DNA from 2 places in the Variovorax sp. MPBD4-3 genome. Region 1 is predicted to be linked to the other one. Evidence: riboswitches for the same ligand, from Rfam matches in the RefSeq annotation. Region 1 holds a riboswitch; the other holds the start of a gene.
What was found. A riboswitch is a leader RNA that binds a small molecule or an ion and turns the genes downstream of it on or off. The one in region 1 is predicted to bind cobalamin.
Positions count from the first base shown of each region.

Region 2: linked by a shared signal. The riboswitch ahead of AC1RVW_RS03220 (TonB-dependent receptor) and the one ahead of AC1RVW_RS18400 (TonB-dependent receptor domain-containing protein) in region 1 are both predicted to bind cobalamin.

Region 1 is NZ_JBXASW010000031.1:52,963-60,073, forward strand. It holds gene AC1RVW_RS18370 (carbon-nitrogen hydrolase family protein) at 1-94, opposite strand, end outside; gene AC1RVW_RS18375 (AraC-like ligand-binding domain-containing protein) at 284-1,246, shown strand; gene AC1RVW_RS18380 (sulfite exporter TauE/SafE family protein) at 1,278-2,099, opposite strand; gene AC1RVW_RS18385 (cell division protein ZapA) at 2,403-2,747, opposite strand; gene AC1RVW_RS18390 (DUF904 domain-containing protein) at 2,744-2,968, opposite strand; gene AC1RVW_RS18395 (ClcB-like voltage-gated chloride channel protein) at 3,067-4,782, opposite strand; cobalamin riboswitch at 4,835-5,099, shown strand; gene AC1RVW_RS18400 (TonB-dependent receptor domain-containing protein) at 5,197-7,111, shown strand, end outside; gene AC1RVW_RS18405 (cobyrinic acid a,c-diamide synthase CobB) at 7,098-7,111, shown strand, end outside.
Region 2 is NZ_JBXASW010000004.1:19,722-26,832, forward strand. It holds gene AC1RVW_RS03190 (DJ-1/PfpI family protein) at 1-214, opposite strand, end outside; gene phbB (acetoacetyl-CoA reductase) at 428-1,165, shown strand; gene AC1RVW_RS03200 (dicarboxylate/amino acid:cation symporter) at 1,289-2,632, shown strand; gene AC1RVW_RS03205 (cation:proton antiporter domain-containing protein) at 2,756-4,462, shown strand; gene AC1RVW_RS03210 (hypothetical protein) at 4,468-4,872, opposite strand; gene AC1RVW_RS03215 (hypothetical protein) at 5,010-5,237, shown strand; cobalamin riboswitch at 5,277-5,546, shown strand; gene AC1RVW_RS03220 (TonB-dependent receptor) at 5,681-7,111, shown strand, end outside.

The DNA of each region.
Region 1 (7,111 bases):
CGATGGTCTTGTCGATGGTGGCGTCGAGGTCGAGGAAAACGGGCGCTGCCTGAACGGCGGCGACGCGCAGCTTGGGGTGGACGGTGGTCGGCATGGTGGATCTCCAGGTGCAATGAAAGTAGTGAACCGCAGGCCGCGCGCACCGGGTTTGCGCTGTGGCATGCGGGTTGCTTGAAGCGTAAATTCGCGCCGCCGGAACGGCTTGACCAGGATTGGCCGCGTTCTTGTTCCAGCGTTGCATGCACCAGTCCGCGCCGTTCGCGGGCTTTCCGAGGAACCCCCGATGACCCAGTTGATCAGCACCGACGCCGTCTCGCGCAACCAGCGGCTCGCCTACTGGACCGACATGATCTGCAACGTCTACGTGCAGCTCGGCTGCGACCCGGTGCACGAGGGCGACACGGGCGATTTCGAGGGCAGCATCCGCCAGCACACGCTGCCGGGCCTCGACGTGTCGGTGGTCACCTCGGCGCCGCAGAAGGTGATGCGCACGCCGGGCCACATCTCGAGATCGAGCGACGACTACTTCCTCGTGAGCATCCAGGCGCGCGGCCACGGCGTGGTGCGCCAGGACGGGCGCGACGCCGTGCTGTCGGCCGGCGACTTCGCGCTGTACGACAGCACGCGGCCCTACCAGCTGCTGTTCGACGAGGCCTTCGAGCAGATCGTGCTGAAGCTCCCCGGCGAGCGCCTGCGCAGCGAACTGCGCGACACCGAGGCGCTGACGGCCACCACGGTGTCAGGCCGCGAAGGCGCGGGGCACCTGCTGCTGGGCATGATCCGCACGCTGCGGGAAGACATCGACACGCTGCAGCCCGCCTCGGCGCTGGCCGTGGCCCACGGGGTGCAGAACATCCTGGTGGCGGGGCTGCAGACATTGCCTGCGGCGCGCGCGCCGGCGCTCAGCAATCTCACGGCGTACCACCTGGCGCGCGTGAAGCGGCGCATCGACGAGCAGCTCGCCGATCCGTCGCTGTCGGTGGGTACGCTGGCGGCGGAGCTGGGCATGTCGGTGAGCCACATCCACCGCGTGTTCAAGAGCGAACCGCTCACGCCGTCGCAGTACATCTGGGAGCGCCGGCTCGAGGCCTGCAGCCGCGACCTCCTGGAGCCGCGCCTGGCGGGCCGCCCGGTGGGGGAGATCGCCTACGGGCGGGGCTTCAACGACGCGGCGCATTTCAGCCGTGCCTTCAGGGAGCGCTTCGGTTGCTCGCCGCGCGAGTGGCGGCAGCGGGTGCAGCAGTAGCCGGAGCTGCCGGACCGGCAGCTCGCCGTCTTCAGCCGTGCAGGCCCTTCCAGAGCATGTAGGCCGCCAGCAGGTACAGGATGCTCGCGAACACGCGCTTGAGCTTCTTCACCGGCAGGCTGTGCGCGGCCTTGGCGCCCAGCGGCGCGGTGAGCACGCTGCACGCCGCGATCACCGCGAGCGCCGGCAGCCAGATGTAGCCGAAGGAGCCGGCCGGCAGGCCGTCGACGGACTGGCCGCTGACCACGTAGCCCGCCACGTTGGCCACCGCGATCGGAAAGCCCAGCGCCGCGCTCGTGGCCACGGCGTTGTGGATGGCGATGTTGCACCACGTCATGAACGGCACGCTGATGAAGCCGCCGCCCGCGCCCACCAGGCCCGAGATGAAGCCGATGGCGCCGCCCGCCGCGAGCTGGCCGCCCGTGCCCGGCATCTGCCGCGTGGGCTTGGGTTTCTTGTCGAGGAACATCTGCGTGGCCGAGAAGCCCACGAACAGCGCGAAGACGATGGCGAGCGCCGTGCCCTTGAGCAGCGCGAACACGCCCAGGCTGCCCGCGAGGCTGCCGATGACGATGCCGGGCGCGAGCCGCTTCACGATGTCCCAGCGCACCGCGCCGCGCTTGTGGTGCGCACGCACGCTGGACACCGAGGTGAAGATGATGGTGGCCATGGAGGTCGCGATGGCCATCTTCACCGCCAGGTCGGCCGGCACGCCGCGGTGGCCCATGATGATCGTGATGAACGGCACCATCATCATGCCGCCGCCGATGCCCAGCAGGCCCGCGAGAAAGCCGGTGCCGAGGCCGAGTGCCGCGAGTTCGGCGATGAGCAGGGGGTCGAGCAGGGCGGTGATGTTCACGGTGGCGCGGGGAAGGGAAAGTGCTTCTGCAAAAAGCAGCGGCCCCGTGCAACTGGTGCAGGGGGCCGCGGCGGGAAAAGGTGTCTGCAGATGATGTGCCGGACCCGCATCCTGAACCAGGGTTCAGGTGGGCGAGGGCAGCAAGACTTCGGGTTCATCTGACGCGAGATGATCACGCCCGTCTAGCGATGTACCAAGCCCGGCTCCGGAGAGCATTGGAACAAGGAAATATTAAGCCCGACACGTCTGCAGACAGTTCGGATTTTACGCCTCCCTGCCTGTGTCCGACGAATTCATTCAGAGCAAATGTCCATCGCCGGCAAGGGCTTGATCGAGTCTCTGAATGAGCTGCGCGGCCTTCGGGTCGGTTTCCGCCGTATCGGCGGCAGTGCCTGCTGCCTCGGCGGGAGGTACTGCCGCGGGCGCGGCGGCGGCCGTGGCCTGCTGCGCGGCCAGGTCGAAGGCCAGGTTCAGCGAGGCCAGCACCGCGATGCGGTCGCGGGCCTTGACTTTTCCCGCATCGCGGATCTTGCACATGGCAGCGTCCACGCGTTCGACGGCTTCGCGCAGCTGCGCCTCGCCGCCGTCGGGGCAGCCGAGCAGATAGCTCTGGCCCATGATCTGTACTTCAATCTGCTTCATGCGGAGGGGTCTTGGGGAGGTGGTTCAGCCGGCAGCCGTTCGAGCAGCGCGTCGAGGCGCGTGCGGGCCGCAGCGAGCCGCGACTTCAGTGCGTCGCGTTCGCGCGTGAGCGCATCGACCTGTTCCTGCAGCAACTCATTGGTGCGCTGCACCTCTTCGTGACGCACGAGCAGGCGTTCGACACGCTCGGCGATCTGGTCGATGGGGCTGGATGCGGGCATGGTTGGCGATTGTAGTTTCCCTGGGAGGGGCCCTTCGCCATGCTTGGGCGAGGGGGCGTGCAGGCATGGATTCTGCGGCCTTCCACCGGCGTTTCAAACTACTCGCTCAGCCGCACATAGGTGGCGAGCAGCGCGCTCTTGGCCGCCACGCCCAGCAGCACCGGGTCGGCCGCGCTCTCTATCACCGGCAGGCGCTCGCCACGGTGCTCCAGGAAGCGCTGCAGCGCTTCGCCCAGGCCGGTGTCGGCGGTGATCGGCAGGATCGCCTGTGAGAGCAGGGCGCCAGCCGTGGTTTCGGCCGGCGCTGCGCCCAGCGCGGCCAGCGGCACCACGCCCAGGTAGCGCCCGTCGGCGTCGACCACGTACAGGTACTTCACCGGGTGCTGCAGGAAGAGCCTGCTCATCGCCTCGCGGTCCGCCTCGGGGCCGACCACGGTCTCGGCCGGCTGCACGAGGTCGCGCACGTGCAGCCCGCGCAGGCGCAATTGCGCGTCGCGCTGCTCGTTGCGGCGCAGCGTGATCTCGTACATGGAGCCGGCATTGGCCGAGCGCGCGATGAAGTACGCGATGACGCTCGCGGCCATCAGCGGCAGCATGACCTGGTAGCTCAGCGTCATCTCGAAGATCATCAATATCGCCATCAGCGGCGCCTGCGTCGCGCCCGCCAGGAAGGCGCCCATGCCGACGATGGCATAGGCGAAAGGCGCGGAGCTGGAAGCCGGCCACAGCGCCTGCACCGCCAGCCCGAACAGCGCGCCGATCATGCAGCCGAAGAACAGCGCCGGCGTGAACACGCCGCCCACGGCGCCCGATCCCGCGGTGGCCATGGTCGCGGCCGCCTTGGCGACCAGCACCATCGCGATCAGCGTCCAGGGCCACGGCGTGTGCAGCACCGCGTTGACCACGCTGTAGCCGTTGCCCCAGACCTCGGGCATCGGTACGGAAATGGCGCCCATCAGCAGCCCGCCCAGCGCCAGCCGCCACGGCAGCGCGAGCGGCAGCCTGGCGAACAGCGCGCGGCTGCCCTGCAAAGCGCGCAGGAATGCGACCGCCGCAAAGCCCAGCAGCACGCCGAGCACGCAGAACAGCACCACCTCCGCGCCGTGGATCTCGGGGAACGGCGGCATCTTGTAAGGCGGCTGATAGCCCGGCAGCGCGCGCATCGCGACGTTCGCCACCACCGACGCGATGATGATCGGCCCCACGCTTTCCATCGCGATCGAGCCCAGCACGATCTCGGCGACGAAGAAGGCGCCAGCGATGGGTGCGTTGTAGGCGGCCGTGAGGCCGGCGGCGGCGCCGCAGGCCACCAGCAGCCGCAGCCGTTCCGCCGGAAAGCGCAGCAGCCGCCCCAGTTGCGAGGCCGCCAGCGCCGCGAGCTGCACCATCGAGCCTTCGCGCCCTATGGAGCCGCCGGTGCCGATGCTCACCAGCGACGACGCGCTGCGCACCAGCGTCTGCGCGACCGGGATGCGTCCGTCGCCGAGCACGATCGCTTCCATGTAGTCGGAGGTGGCGCTTCGCTCCGCCACGCGCTTGGCAAGCACCAGCAGCAGGCCCGCCACCAGCCCGCCGAGCGTGGGGCAGGCCACGCGCGCCCACCACGGCAGGTGCCTGGCCATGGCCACCAGCCCTTCGCCGGGGCCCAGCACCAGATGCTCGAAGCCGTAGAGCGCCGCGCGGAAAAGTTCGGTCGCCAGCGTGCCGAGCAGGCCCGCGGCAATGGACCAGAGCAGCATCGACTGCCAGCCCGAAACGCCGAAAAGCCGCTGCAGCGCGGAACGAATATTCAGGAAAACCGAGGCCGGGCGCATTGCTTCGATGTTAGCGGTGCGCAACTTTCGGCTTAAATCGTGTCGGACAGGGCCTAAAATCCCGGCCGTTGGTGCCTGCGGCGTGGTTCACGCGCCGCGGTTCAACGGGAAGCAGGAGTGAAGGTCCCCCGAACGCCCTCGAGCGCGTACCGGGCCCGGCCCAAGCCGCCTGCGCTGCCCCCGCAACGGTCAAGCAGACGACGCCGCAAGGCGTCACCCCTCTCCACACAGCCACTGGGCACCCTGAAACAGGTGCCTGGGAAGGCGGCGAGGGGTGTTCTGCCAGCCCGGATACCGGCCAACAAGGCGGCTGCCGCATGCACGGAAAAAAGAATCCGTGCGCGAGGCAGCCATTGCGCCCAGGTGCCGGCGGGGAAGCCGGCACGGGGCATTGACGTTCGTTCGGCACATTTCATGATTTCCCACGCTTCCGTTTTCCGTGGCCGCGCTCCCGCGCGCCGTCTCCGCTTCGCCTGCCTGCCGCTGGCGCTGGCATCCGCCTTCGGCGGCCCGGCCCATGCGCAAGAAGCGCCCACCCTCGGCGAGACGGTGGTCACGGCCAACCGCACGCCGCAGGCACTGTCGGACCTGGTGGGCGACGTGTCGATCATCGACCGCCAGACCATCGAGCGCAGCGGCGCCACCGGCGTGGCCGACGTGCTGGCGCGCCTGCCCGGCATCGAGATCTCGCGCACCGGCGGCATCGGCAACACCACCAGCCTGTACATCCGCGGCGCGGAAACGCGCTTCACGGCCGTCTACCTCGACGGCGTGCGCATCGACTCGCAGTCGACCGGCGGCGCCGGCTGGGAAGGCATTCCGCTGTCGCAGATCGACCGCATCGAAGTGCTGCGCGGCCCGGCCGCCGCGGTGTATGGCTCGGATGCCGTCGGCGGCGTGATCCAGCTCTTCACCAAGCGCGGCGAAGAGGGCGTCTCGCCCTACGCGGGCATCGGCTTCGGCAGCTACGGCCTGCGCAAGATCGAAGGCGGCGTGAGCGGAAAGTCAGGCCTGTTCGACTACTCCTTCGGTGTCGAACATGAAGAGAGCAAGGGCTACAACGTGCAGCCGGTGGTCAAGCGCAACGTGGTCAAGGACGGCTTCACCAGCCCCGATCGCGACGGCTACAACAGCACCTCGGGCAACGTGAAACTGGGCTTCCAGATCACCCCCGACCAGCGCATCGACGCCACGCTGCTCGCGAGCGACATCAAGGCCGGCTACGACGCCACCGTGTCGTACAAGACCAAGCTGCCGTTCCTGTTCGCCAACGACATCGCGAACAACACGCTGCGCACCGCCGGCCTCACCTGGTCGGCCAAGTGGAACGATGTGTACAGCACCCGCGTGCAGATCACCGATTCGCAATCGGTCTACAAGACGCAGCCTTCGTTCTACCGAACTGAAACCCACCTGCGCGGCTACCTGTTCCAGAACGAATTCCGCTTCGGCCCGCACCTGGTGACGGCCACCCTCGAGCGCCGCGAAGACGCACTCGACAACGCGCCCACCACCAGCTCGAAGCTGCTGTCGCGCGACCGCGCGCAGGACGCGCTGTCGCTGGGCTACGGCTTCGTGCAGGGCCCGCACTCGCTGCAGCTGCATGTGCGCCACGACCGCGACAGCGAATTCGGCGGCAAGACCACCGGCAGCGCCGCCTACGGCTATGCCATCACGCCGTCGCTGCGCTTCACGGCCTCGGCCGGCACCGCCTTCCGCGTGCCCACGCTCTACCAGCGCTTCAGCGAATACGGCCTGGCCACGCTGCAACCCGAATCCAGCCGCAACGTCGAACTGGGCCTGCAGTACACCGAAGGCGCCTCGCACGCCGGCATCGTGGTCTACAACAACCAGGTGCGCAACCTGATCAGCTTCGACGGCACCGCCAAGGGCTGCGCCTCCTCCTTCGGCTGCTACAGGAACACGGCGCGCGCCCGCTACCAGGGCGTCACGCTGTCGGGCGGCCACCGCATCGGCGACGTCACGCTGCGCACCTCGCTCGACTTCCAGGACCCGCGCGACCTCGGCACGCACAACCTGCTGGCTCGCCGCGCGCAGCGCCACGCCACCTTCGGTGCCGACTGGCGCGTCGCCGGCTGGACGCTGGGCGCCGAGGTGCAGACCTCGAGCCGCCGCTACGACGACGCCGCCAACAGCGTCAAGCTCGGCGGCTACACCGTGCTGAACCTGTCGGCCAGCAGGCAGATCACGCGCGACCTGAACCTGATCGCGCGGGTCGACAATGTGGGCAACAAGGACTACCAGTACGCACGCCTGTACGCCACCGCCGGCCGCACCGCGTACGTCGGTCTCAAGTGGACGCCGCAAT
Region 2 (7,111 bases), on a different contig from region 1:
GCACCAGCAGGTAGTCCAGCGGCGGGCAGTCGGCAAAAGACACGTGCGGGTTGACCGACAGGCCCTTGGCGCAGGCCACCGGCTCGCGCTTCTCGGCCACGATCAGGCAGTTGGCGGGACCGCCGGCCAGCTTGCTCCACATGGTGAGCATTTCCCATGGTCCGACGAAATCGAGCTCTTCGACGTCGGGGAAGATGATGATCCCGAAATTCATACTTTCGAACTCCTTGATATTTCCGTGGCGTAGGTGGTCATGCAAGAACTGCAGGTGCGCGGGCGATGCGAGGATAGAGTCTGCGCTGAAGCCACGCTTCGTGACAGCTGGTTGCAAGCTTGGCTCAGTGTTTTCCTCAGAGTTCGGTGGTCCGAAACTCGCTAGAGTGAAGGCGGCCGTTCAGGCTTTTGCTACGTACATAAAGGAATTCTCATGAGCAAGAAAGTTGCATATGTCACCGGGGGCATGGGGGGCATCGGAACAGCCATCTGCCAGCGTCTGCACAAGGACGGGTTCACTGTGGTCGCAGGTTGCGGCCCCACGCGCGACTACGCCAAGTGGCTCGCCGAACAGAAAGCCGAAGGCTTCGAGTTCCATGCCTCGGTCGGCAATGTCGGCGACTGGCAATCCACCGTCGAAGCCTTCTCCGCCGCCAAGGCAGCGCACGGCCCCATCGACGTGCTGGTCAACAACGCCGGCATCACGCGCGACCGCATGTTCCTCAAGATGACGCCCGAGGACTGGAGCGCGGTCATCGAAACCAACCTCAACAGCATGTTCAACGTCACCAAGCAGGTGGTCGGCGACATGGTCGAGAAGGGCTGGGGCCGCATCATCAACATCAGCTCGGTGAACGGCGCCAAGGGCCAGGCGGGCCAGACCAACTATTCGGCGGCCAAGGCCGGCATGCACGGCTTCACCATGGCGCTGGCGCAGGAGCTGGCAAACAAGGGCGTGACGGTCAACACCGTGAGCCCGGGCTACATCGGCACCGACATGGTCAAGGCCATCCGCCAGGAAGTGCTCGACAAGATCGTGGCCACCATCCCGGTCAAGCGCCTGGGCGAGCCGAGCGAAATCGCGTCGATCATCTCGTGGCTCGCCACGGACGAAGGCGGCTACAGCACCGGGGCCGACTTCTCGGTCAACGGCGGCCTGCACATGCATTGAACATGCTGACCGGCACCTGAAGAAAAAACCCGCCTCGGCGGGTTTTTTTGTTCACGATGCGGCTTCTACGAATGGAAACCTGATCCGACGCAACCTACAGTTCCGAATCCTCCGGAGGCATCCATGGAAAACACAACAAGTAAATCCGCCAAGAAGCTCCCTCTGTACCGCTCCCTCTACGTGCAGGTGATCACCGCGGTGATCATCGGCGTGCTGCTCGGCCATTTCTACCCCTCGGTCGGGGAGGCGATGAAGCCGCTGGGCGACGGCTTCATCAAGCTCATCAAGATGATCATCGCGCCGATCATCTTCTGCACGGTGGTGGTCGGCATCGCCGGCATGGAAGACATGAAGAAGGTCGGCAAGACCGGCGGCCTGGCGCTGCTGTACTTCGAGGTCGTCTCCAGCATCGCGCTGGTGGTCGGGCTGGTGCTGGTCAACGTGCTGCAGCCCGGCGCCGGCATGAACGTCGACCCGGCCACGCTCGACACCAAGTCGATCGCCTCGTACACCGGCCCCGGCAAGATGACCGGCACCGTCGACTTCATCCTGAACATCATCCCCAACACCATCGTCGACGCGTTCGCCAAGGGCGAGATCCTGCAGGTGCTGCTGATCGCGGTGCTTTTCGGCTTCGCGCTGCACCGCTTCGGCGGGCGCGGCACGCTGGTGTTCGACGTGATCGAGAAGGGCTCGCACGTGCTCTTCGGTATCGTCAACTACATCATGAAGCTGGCGCCCATCGGCGCCTTCGGCGCGATGGCCTTCACCATCGGCAAGTACGGGCTGGGCAGCCTGTTCTCGCTGGGCAAGCTGATGGGCACCTTCTACCTGACCTGCCTGCTGTTCATCTTCGTGGTGCTGGGGCTCATCGCGCGCTTCCACGGGTTCAGCATCTGGAAGTTCATCAAGTACATCAAGGAAGAGCTGCTGATCGTGCTGGGCACGTCGTCCAGCGAATCGGTGCTGCCGCGCATGATGGAGAAGATGGAGAACCTGGGCGCCAACAAGACCTGCGTGGGCCTGGTCATTCCCACGGGGTACTCGTTCAACCTCGACGGCACGTCGATCTACCTGACGATGGCGGCGGTGTTCATCGCGCAGGCCACCAACACGCCGATGACGCTCACGCAGGAGATCACGCTGCTGGCGGTGCTGCTGCTCACCTCGAAGGGGGCCGCGGGCGTCACGGGCAGCGGCTTCATCGTGCTGGCGGCCACGCTGTCGGCCGTGGGCCATGTGCCGGTGGCGGGGCTCGCGCTCATCCTGGGCATCGACCGCTTCATGTCGGAAGCCCGCGCGCTCACCAACCTGATCGGCAACGGCGTGGCCACCATCGTGGTCGCCAAGTGGACCAACGAGCTGGACGAGAACCGGCTGCAGGCAGGGCTCAACAACGAGACCTGGGTCGAGGCGCAGGAGCCCGAGGCGCTGGACGCCGCGCGCAGCAGCAAGATGGCCGGATAGCCGGATAGCCGGGGAGCAGCCCCCTGCAACGCCGGCGGCCCGGCGGTAAAGCCGGTCCCGCGGTGTTGCGTGAAGAGTCCTGCCAGCCTCGAAGGTTGGGCATCGTTCCTGCAAAATGGAGCGATGCCCCATAGCGTCTCCCTCATCAACACCATTGCCGCCGGCCTGGGGCTTGCGCTCGTTTTCGGTTTCCTGGCGGCCAAGCTGCGGCTGCCGGCGCTGGTCGGCTACCTGCTGGCCGGCGTGATCATCGGCCCGTTCACACCGGGCTTCGTGGCCGATGCGGGCATTGCCGCCCAGCTCGCCGAGATCGGCGTGATGCTGCTGATGTTCGGCGTCGGCCTGCATTTCTCCCTGGACGACCTGCTGGCGGTGCGCAAGATCGCGCTGCCCGGCGCGCTCGCGCAGATCGCGGTGGCCACGCTGCTCGGCGGCGGCCTGGCCATGTGGTGGGGCTGGAGCCCCGGCGCTGCGCTGGTGTTCGGCCTGGCGCTGTCGGTGGCCAGCACGGTGGTGCTGCTGCGCGCACTCGAGAGCCTGGGCATCCTCGATTCGTTCACCGGGCGCATCGCCATCGGCTGGCTGGTGGTCGAAGACCTGGCAATGGTGCTGGTGCTGGTGCTCATGCCGCCGCTGGCCGGCACGCTGGGCGGCCATGCCGCGCAGGAAGGGCCGGCCGACCCGTTGTGGCAGACCCTGGGTCTCACGCTGCTGCAGGTCGGCGGCTTCGTGGCGCTGATGCTGGTGGTGGGGCGGCGCGTGTTCCCGTGGATCCTCTGGCAGGTCACGCGCACCGGTTCGCGCGAGCTGTTCACGCTGTGCGTGGTGGCGGCCGCCGTGAGCATCGCCTTCGCGTCGGCGGCGCTGTTCGGCGTGTCGTTCGCGCTGGGCGCTTTCTTCGCGGGCATGGTCATGCGCGAGTCGCAGTTCGCGCACCGCGCAGCGGAAGAGTCGCTGCCGCTGCGCGACGCCTTCGCGGTGCTGTTCTTCGTGTCGGTCGGCATGCTGTTCGATCCCTCGGTGCTGATCGAGCGGCCGCTTCAGGTGCTGGCGGTGGTGCTGGTGATCGTGCTGGGCAAGTCGCTCGCGGCGTGCGCGCTGGTGCTGGTGTTCCGCTACCCGCTGGGCACGGCGCTCACGGTGAGCGCGAGCCTGGCGCAGATCGGGGAGTTCTCGTTCATCCTGGCGGGGCTTGGGGTGTCGCTCGGCCTGCTGCCGGTGGAGGGGCAGAGCCTGGTGCTGGCGGGCGCGCTCATCTCCATCGCCACCAACCCGCTGTGGTTCAGCCTGATCGGGCCGATGCAGAAATGGCTGCACGCGCACTCGTCGTTCGCGCGCGGGCTCGAGTCGCGCGACGACCCGCTGGCCGAACTGCCCATGACCACCGAGGCCAAGTACCTGTCGCGGCAGGTGGTGCTGGTGGGCTATGGCCGCGTCGGTCGCCGCATTGCGGCGGAACTCGACGCCAACGACATTCCCTACGTGGTCGCCGAGCAGAACCGCGAACTGGTCGAAAAGCTGCGCGAAGCCGGCACGCCGGCCGTGTGGGGCGATGCCGCCGATCCGGCGGTGCTGATCCAGGCGCACGTGGCCCGCGCCCGCGTGCTGGTGGTTGCCACGCCCGACGCCATGAACGTGCGCCAGATGATCGAGACGGCGCGCACGCTCAACCCGACCATCCAGACCGTGATCCGCAGCCACAACGAACAGGAAGCCGCGCTGCTCACGCGCGAGGCGGCCGTGACCGTGTTCCTGGGAGAGCAGGAACTCGCGCAGGCCATGGCGCGCGACGTGGTCCAGCGGGCCGTGTCGATGGCGGCCCCGGCCTGACGAACTCAAAGGTCTTCGATCACCAGCGTGCGGTAGCGCTGCGCGATGGAGTAGGGCACGGTGCGCACCAGCACCATGAGCTGCTCGGCCGCTTCGCTGTCCTCGGTCTTCACCAGCAGCGCCGTGTGGCCTTCGCGCGCCAGCTTCGTGTATGCGCGCACGGTCGCGCCTTCGGTGCCGGCGGAGGGCAAGGGGTCGTCGGCAGTCTCCACGGTGGGCGTGATCTGGGAGAGCACGGTTTGCGCGGGAAGCAGGTAGACGTCGTCGCCGCTGGTGCCTTGCTCGATCAGGCCGCGGCCGACGCGCTGGGCATCTTCCGCGTCCGGAAACATGACCATCGAGTAGCCGGTCGGATAGAAGGCTCCGCCGATGGTCGCCCGCATGCCGGGTTCGAGAGTGAAGTTCTTCATGCTGTCTCCTGCTTGTGCATGTGCAAAACATAAAAACATAGGCTGCACGGGGAATCCCCTCTGTAGGAGAAGCCCGGAAGCTGTCAACCGGCCTTGGCCTCCACCCATTCACCAATAAGCACTGCCCAATCCATTCCATGCACACACAGAGAAACATCGCGCTCACTGTCCATGAGCTGGAAAAAGGGGAGTTCTACTGGGTGCTGATGGAAGCGGTCGCCGGAGAGCCCGGAGACGCCTCCCACTTCTACGAGCCGCTGGAAGCGGCGCTCGAGCCCTACGCCAGCTACTCGAACGCCTTGGTGGCCGGCGTGGCGGTGATGCGGCGCCTGTTCGGACCCGACGGCAATAGCGGCTACTTATAATTTCGCGGTTCTGGTTTGTTAATTCTCACGAATCAAACCAGTCAACACGGTTCGAAGGTGCCCCGCCCGCCATGCCATGGCGCCGGGGTTAAACGGGAAGCAGGTGCGCCGGGTCATAGCCGACCCGGTCATTCCTGCGCTGCCCCCGCAACGGTCAGCGGATCGGGAACCCTCAAGCCTGCGCCTCCTTGAAGAGGCCGGCGGCCACTGCGCTTCGGCGTGGGAAGGCGAGGCTTTCTGCTCCGATGCGCATTTCGCGCGTCGGAGCGCTCCGCAAGCCCGGATACCGGCCTTGGAAACCGCCTTCGGACGCTGCGGGAGTGCGTGTCCGGGCCTGCCGCCTCCGCGCTCGCGCCTGGACCGTCATCGCCCCTCCGCTTCTCCCGCCTCGTCCTTTTTCGGACAGAGGAGCCTGCGGGGACGCGGGCCGGAGGAGAGATCACATGAGCCGACAGGCATCGCCATCGCGCGATCGCACGGGCGCGCCGCAACGCGTGCGGCTTTCGGGTATTTCACTGGGGCTGGGGCTCGCCCTCGGGCCTGCCGCTGCCCTCGCGCAGGCCGACGGCAGCCAGAGCCTGGCGCCGGTGCAGGTCGAGGCCGACCGCCACACCCGGCTCGCCATCGACGAGACCACGCAGACCGGCAGCCGCTTGGGCCTGACGCCACTTGAAACGCCGGCCAGCATCGAGGTGCTGGACGGCGACACCATCCGCGCACGCGGCGACGTCTCGGTGATCGATGCCGCCACCCGCGCCACCGGCATCACCGGTTCGCCCGGCCCCGGCAACGGCGGCACCGCGATGGCGGCGCGCGGCTTCCTGGGCCACGGCTCGGTGATGCAGCTGTTCGACGGCACGCGGCTGTACGCGGGCGCGGGCACCGTCACCTTCCCGTTCGACACCTGGTCGGTCGACCGCATCGAGATACTGCGCGGCGCGGCCTCGGTGATGTACGGCGAAGGCGCCATCGGCGGCGCGATCAACGTGGTGCCCAGGAAGCCCACGCGCGGGCCGATCCAGAACCAGGCGCTGCTCACCGTAGGCTCCGACGCCACCCGCCAGGTGGCTTTCGGCAGCGGCGGCGCGATCGATGACAGGCTCTCCTACCGCTTCGACATCAGCCACCGCCAGACCGACGGCTTCATGCAGCGCGGCCAGGCCGAGAGCCTGGCCGTGGGCGCGGCGGTGCGGCTCGACGTGTCGCCGCAACTGCAGTTCACGCTCTCGCACGACGAGGGCCGGCAGTCGCCGCAGCGCTACTACGGCGTGCCGCTGATCGACGGCCGCCTGAGCAGCCAGACGCTGCGCCAGAACTACAACCTCGACGATTCCGAGATCAAGTACCGCGACAAGTGGACCCGCCTCGACGCCCAGTGGACGCCGAACGATTCGGTCACCGTGCGCAACCAGCTCTACCGGCTGGAGAGCAAGCGCCACTGGCGCAACAGCGAGACCTACACCTACAGCGCCACCACGCGCCGCGTGACGCGCGGCGACTACCTGGAAATCGGCCACGACCAGGAGCAGATCGGCAACCGCACCGACGCCACCTTCAAGCACGGCCTGTTCGGCCTGGCCAACCAGGTGCTGGTGGGCTTCGACGTGAACCGCATCGACTTCCAGCACACCAACGATTCGCCCTACGGCGGGCGATCGGTGGTGGACCCCTTCGTCTTCAACCCGGGCTACTACGTCTCGCCCGTGGCCTACACGCCTCGCTACCGGACCAGGACCGACACCTACGCCTTCTTCACCGAAGACAAGCTGGCCTTCGACGACCAATGGTCGGTGGTGGGCAGCCTGCGCTGGGACCACGCGAAGATCGCCCGCGCCGACCTGCAGAACGCGGCCAACAATCTGGGCAAGACCTTC